One region of the Bacillus cereus group sp. BfR-BA-01360 genome, then DNA from elsewhere that is predicted to be linked to it. Evidence: riboswitches for the same ligand, from Rfam matches in the RefSeq annotation. Region 1 holds a riboswitch; the other holds the start of a gene.

Region 1 (3,199 bases):
TGCGGCAGTGGACGTGTTAATGAGTGAAGTTACGAAGCAAATTGAGAAGAAAAATAAATGGACGCCAGGAGAAATTGTTCGTTATGGTTTTAGCCAACATGAACATATACGTAATCACGAGACATTACTTGCTTCAAGACTTGTAGAAACGACAAATGGTTCATGGGGGGAAGAAAGACTTTATTTAGAAGAGATGCGCCAAGATTTGCGCGAAAAAATACTATCTTATAAAGCGACTGCTTCTGATAAGAAACGCATGCAAGAAATTGAAAGTGATCTTCGAAAACAGAGAGCGAAAATGAAAGAAGTAGAAAGAGAGTATATTGAAAATGCACAAGTAATTGGTGCAACATTATCAAAATGCGCAATTGATGCGCTGATTTATGAACGTACATTTGATCTAGTTATAGTAGATGAAGTCAGTATGGCGTATGTTCCGCAAATTGCTTTAGCAGCTGCACTTGGAAAACGAATTGTCATCTGCGGAGATTTCTTGCAGTTGCCGCCAATCGCAATGGCGAACCATGAACTTGTTCGAAAATGGCTTTGTGAAGATATATTTTATCATGTGGGAATTGTAGAATCTGTCAATCAATCTGAAGCGCATCCGAATGTATATATGTTGCAGGAACAAAGACGGATGCATGCGGATATCGCGAAATTTACAAATTCATTTATATATAAAAATAGAGTCTATGATCATCCGTCTGTTTCAAAGCGTAAAGAACTAGCAAAGTTACAACCGTTCGCAAACGAGGCAACTGTTTTATTTGATACGAGCCTAATGGGGGCTTATTCTTTAAAAGATGCTGCTTCCGGATCGCGTTTTAATATGATGTCTGGCTTAGTGGCGATACAAATGATTTTAATTGGAGTATTAGATGGTGTTCAATCAATTGGTGTTGTGACGCCGTACCGAGCGCAATCTCGCTTTTTATCAACAGGTATAAGAGAGATGTTGCAAAAAACGAAATATCGGAATGTACCAGTTTTAGCAGCAACGGTTCATAAATTTCAAGGTTCTGAAAGGGATATGATAATATTTGATACGGTTGATAGTTACCCGCAAGAGCGCCCTGGTGTGCTATTTTTTGATCACAAAAATCATCGCCTTGTGAATGTGGCCGTAACAAGGGCGAGAGGGAAGTTCATTCAGCTGTCAGATTGTCAATATATGCGTAAAAATCTTTCAAGAAAACAAGCATTATCACAGTTAACCGCTCATATAGAGCGCCACGGAAATGTGTATGATCGCACAACATCACGTCAAATATGGGAGCGGAAAATTACGAAGCGCTTACGTTGGTTTATGGAAATGAATCTAGAGGAACCAAAAGGGGTACTAAAAGATATTTTGACGGCAAAACGAAAAATTGTTTTATCGTTGCCAAGTACAAGGAAAATTGATAAGAGAGTATGGCAAGCGTTAATGCGTACGAATGCACAAGTAACGATTTATAGTGATGGTTCTATTCCGCTAAAAAATGTAAGAGTACAAAGACAAAATAAATCGTTCCCGTTTTTAGTCATTGATGATGAAATCTTTTGGGCAGGAGCTCCGTTAACATCGCAAATGATGTTTGAAGGGAGTCCGGAATTTCCGTATATATGTGCAAGACTGGAAGCACCAGAAACAATTGGTGTATTAACAGGATTTTTAGATATTCGGTAAAATCAGATAGGAATTCCTTGACATTTACTCGGAATAACAATAGAATAAAAATAATTTAATATAATTTTGTGAAAATTCTTATCTCGAGAGGTGGAGGGACTGGCCCTATGAAGCCTCGGCAGCGGATTCTTTATGAATACTGTGCCAATTCCAGCAAGTAATAGACTTGAAAGATAAGAAAGAAGCGTAGTTTGAATGTATATGCGAAAGCCTCTTTCTATCTTTTAGGAAAGAGGCTTTTTTACGTGTAAATAAAAGGGGGAGTAAAGGAAATGGGAATAACAAAAGTAACATCACATCGTAACATCATTCAAGAGAGTATTGAAAAACATAAAGAAAAGTATATTCAAACAAGTCATGCTATTCATGCGAATCCTGAAATCGGTAATCAAGAATTCTTCGCATCTCGAACGTTAAGTTTACTACTCGGCAGCGCGGGATTTCAATTGCAACACAATATCGCTGGACATGAAACAGGATTTATTGCAAGAAAAAGTTCAGGAAAAGCAGGGCCTACCATCGCTTTTTTAGCAGAGTATGATGCATTGCCTGGACTAGGTCATGCTTGTGGTCATAATTTAATTGGAACAATTAGCGTGGCGGCGGCGATTGCTTTATCAGAAACGCTTGAAGAGATTGGCGGTGAGATTGTTGTGTTTGGCACGCCAGCGGAAGAAGGGGGACCAAATGGAAGTGCAAAAGCTAGCTATGTGAAAGCGGGATTATTTCATCATGTTGATGCGGCGCTTATGATTCATCCTAGTGGGAAAACAGCAACAACAAGTCCGTCTCTTGCGGTAGATCCACTTGATTTTCACTTTTACGGGAAATCAGCGCATGCAGCAGCTTCACCGGAGGAAGGGATTAATGCATTAGATGCCATCATTCAATTGTACAATGGCATTAATGCACTTCGCCAGCAGCTACCTACGGATGTGAAAATTCACGGTGTGATTACAGAAGGAGGAAAGGCTCCAAATATTATTCCAGATTATGCGGTGGCTCGTTTCTTTATTCGTGCAGCAACGCGGAAAAGATGTACAGAAGTGACGGAAAAGGTGAAAAATATTGCACAAGGAGCGGCATTAGCTACCGGGACAACAGTAAAAATAGATCCATTTCAAAATGAAATTGATGAGTTGCTTATAACAAAAACATTGAATGAAGTAGTTGCTGAAGAATTAGAATCGCTTGGAGAAAACGTGCATCGAAAAGAAAGATTTGGTATTGGCTCAACAGATGCAGGGAACGTCAGTCAAGTTGTTCCAACCATCCATCCATATATTAAAATTGGCCCAGACGATTTAATCGCTCATACAAATGAGTTTAGAGAAGCAGCTCGTTCTGAATTGGGAGATAAGGCGCTCATTACAGCTGCGAAAGCGCTCGCTTATACAGCATATCGTTTAATGACGGAAGAAGGAACGCTTGAGCAGGTGAAAGAAGAATTTAAAGAAGTGAAGAGAAATCAATAAAAGAACGGGAAAGAAGTTTGAAGGCATCTTTAAACTTCTTTCTTCTTTTGTA
Region 2 (3,199 bases), on a different contig from region 1:
TAGCGCTTCCTCTTCTAATATTTTTCGTGCTGTCTTTATCGTGGATACCTCTTCAATTGCAGCTCTCATACGGTCGATAGCCCAAAATAAATTAACTGCTGTCGGGCGCGAAGTCCCTAAATAATTACAGTCTCGATTGAATTTTGTTTTGAATTCCACTATATTTATAGCTTCATATTTTTGAGCAGCTAAAGCTAATCCAAAAGCAGCCGCAATGCCAATCGCTGGCGCTCCTCTTACCTCTAGCATAACAATACTTTTCCAAACATCTTCAATACTTGTTAATGTTTTGTATTCCGCAACATGTGGTAACTTCGTTTGATTCAAAATGGTAATAGAATCACCTTTCCAAATTATCGCTCTTGGAACTGCAACTGTTGTATTCACACCTTTATCCCTCCTTCAGAAACAATATGTTGAAATAATGTTTTGAATACTTGAATGTCTGCCCCCTTTGTTTGATGTAACAATAGACTTCTCCCCAAATATAGAGCCTGTTTTTTTACTTGTATTCTTCTATCTTTCTCAACAATTCCATCTAAATCTACTACATGTGCCAAACCTATCGTTCTACGTATAACTTCACAACCGGCAAATCCAACCGCATCACGAAAAATATGTTGCAGAACAATCGGAAGCCATTGCTTTTCCTTCGTATACGTTTCCACACCCTCCAATATCCAAAGTTTTGTAAATGTATCTACAAAATAGCTCCATGTTTTTTCAATATGAAAAAATACAACTTCTCGTTTCTCTTCTCTTGATAAGGCATTTAATAATAAATTTGCTATAAACTGTCCTAAATCGAATCCAAGCGGGCCGAAAGTTGCAAACTCAGGATCAATGATTTTCGTTTCTTTTGAAGAAGCAAAAATGCTTCCTGTATGTAAATCTCCGTGAATTAATGCTTCCTTTCTCGTTAAAAATTTATATTTATATTGCGCAACTTGCAGTTTTAAATTTTTATCACACCAAAGCTCTTCTATAACAGACTGAAGTTCTCTCTCATAGTCGTTTGTTTCGTAATTTCCAAACGGATCTGTAAACACGAGATCTTCTGTAATTTTACAAAGATCAGGGTTTATAAATTTTCCATCTAGTACTCTTTTTTCTTCGGTATTCAGTCCGAAATCCGAAGTATAAAATAACACTTTCCCTAAAAAACGACCTACATGCTCAGACAATAATGGATACTCTTCTCCTTCAATGAACCCTTTACGTACAATTGTCAAAGATGATAAATCTTCCATCACTATTACAGCCAATTCTTTGTCATGTCCATATACTTTCGGAACAAATTCCGGCACATACTTAGCAAAAATTTGTAATGCCGAACTTTCAATAGTTGCTCTATTAAGCGAAAGCGGCCAACTTTCACCAACTACTTTTGCATATGGAAGTGCTTGCTTTACAATGATTCCTCGCTTCCCGTCATGGAGATGGAATACATAATTTAAATTCCCATCCCCTATTTCTCGGCAAACGATCGTGGCTTCTTTTTCAAAATATCCCTGTTCTTTAACATATTGCACTGCTGTTTCTTCCGTTAATGCATAATATCCCACTATTTCATCCCCCTTTTTAATTCAGAGGTTTCTCAACATAAGAAAAACCTCTTTCCATGAAGAAAGAGGTTTGAAGTGTATCTTCTCCCCTCTTATCTGCCAGAAAATTCATTTTCTGCTGGAATTAGCACCGTGCCTTTTTGGCGCATAAGCGCCCCATTTCACAATGGTATTACGGTCGGTTGCTGGGTTTCATAGGGCCAAATCCCTCCACCTGCTCTTGATAAGAGTTTTGCAACTTATTCGAATGTTTAACTTTCTGATGATGACTATAACAAGAATAAAAATCATTTGTCAATCTTTTTATTTATACAATTCTAAACGGCGATCCATAAAAACAGGAATTCCTCTGCGGACCTCTTCTATCTTTTCTAGCTCTATCTGTCCATAAAGAATGCTCTCTTCTTCTTGTGCCTCTGCGACAATTTTTCCCCATGGGTCAATAATAAGCGAGTGACCACCAAATACGTTATTTGGATCTTTTCCTACTCGATTACAAGCTACGACATAACATTGATTTTCGATTGCTCTCGCTTGCAGTAATAAACGCCAATGCTCAAGGCGAACAAGAGGCCATTCTGCTACTACAAATACTATTTTTGCGCCTTTAGCAGTATGTACGCGTATCCATTCTGGAAAACGAATATCATAGCAAATAACCCCTCCGCACTGAATCTCGTCTAAAGTAAATTCTCCTGTTTCATGTCCTGCTATTAAATACTTATGTTCATTCATTAACTGAAACAAGTGCACTTTGCTATATTCATGTTGTACGTTTCCTTGGCGATCCATAATATACATCGTATTTGTAACACCTTTCTCTGTCTGCTTTGCAACAGAACCACCGACAATGTTCACGCTAAACTCTTTTGCCCATTTTGAAAGCACTTCTTTTGTTTGTTTTCCATCCTTATCCGAAATTTCAGGAAGTCGCTTCAAATCATATCCTGTTGTCCAAAGTTCAGGTAATACGATTACATCTGGGTTCACTTTCATTGCCTCTTCTATTTTTTTCTCTGCGTACTCTGTATTTAAAGTTACCTCACCAAAAACAATATCCATTTGAATACATGCGACCTTCATTTTTTCAGCCCCATTCTTTATTTTTTTCTTTACAAAATCTTGGAAAGGATATATTATTTGTCACTAGAATTGTAACAACTTTCAAAAGAGGTGGAAAGTATGAAAGATTTTAAACCTTCCGAGCTTATGACATCACTCCCAACACAATTTTTCGCTTCACTTGTCACAAAAGTTAATAAAGTAATTGAAGCTGGACATGATGTCATCAACTTAGGGCAAGGAAATCCCGATCAACCAACACCGCCGCATATCGTAAAATCTTTACAAAATGCAGCAGAAAAGGTGCTTCATCATAAATATCCACCATTTCGTGGACATAACAGCTTAAAAGAGGCAGTTGCAATCTTTTATGAACGTGAATATGGGGTAAAAATAAATCCAAAAACAGAAGTTGCGATTTTATTTGGTGGAAAAGCGGGATTAGTAGAATTGCCAATTTGTTTTACAAATCCTGGTGAAACGATTCTTGTTCCTGATCCTGGATATCCTGACTATTTATCTGGCATTGCTTTAGCGAAGGCAAAGCTTGAAACAATGCCACTATTAGCAGA

The links. Region 1 has a riboswitch for S-adenosylmethionine ahead of MR056_RS14355 (M20 family metallopeptidase). Riboswitches for the same ligand answer to the same signal wherever they lie in the genome.
Positions count from the first base shown of each region.
Region 2: it holds a riboswitch for S-adenosylmethionine, as region 1 does, so the genes downstream of both, mtnK (S-methyl-5-thioribose kinase) here and MR056_RS14355 (M20 family metallopeptidase) in region 1, are expected to answer to the same signal.

Region 1 is NZ_JAKUFV010000015.1:26,563-29,761, forward strand. Features, by position in the region: gene MR056_RS14350 (AAA domain-containing protein) at 1-1,672, shown strand, start outside; SAM riboswitch class I at 1,748-1,852, shown strand; gene MR056_RS14355 (M20 family metallopeptidase) at 1,945-3,147, shown strand.
Region 2 is NZ_JAKUFV010000001.1:222,203-225,401, forward strand. Features, by position in the region: gene mtnA (S-methyl-5-thioribose-1-phosphate isomerase) at 1-387, opposite strand, end outside; gene mtnK (S-methyl-5-thioribose kinase) at 384-1,565, opposite strand; SAM riboswitch class I at 1,655-1,795, opposite strand; partial or broken gene MR056_RS01130 (carbon-nitrogen family hydrolase) at 1,869-2,733, opposite strand; gene MR056_RS01135 (pyridoxal phosphate-dependent aminotransferase) at 2,748-3,199, shown strand, end outside.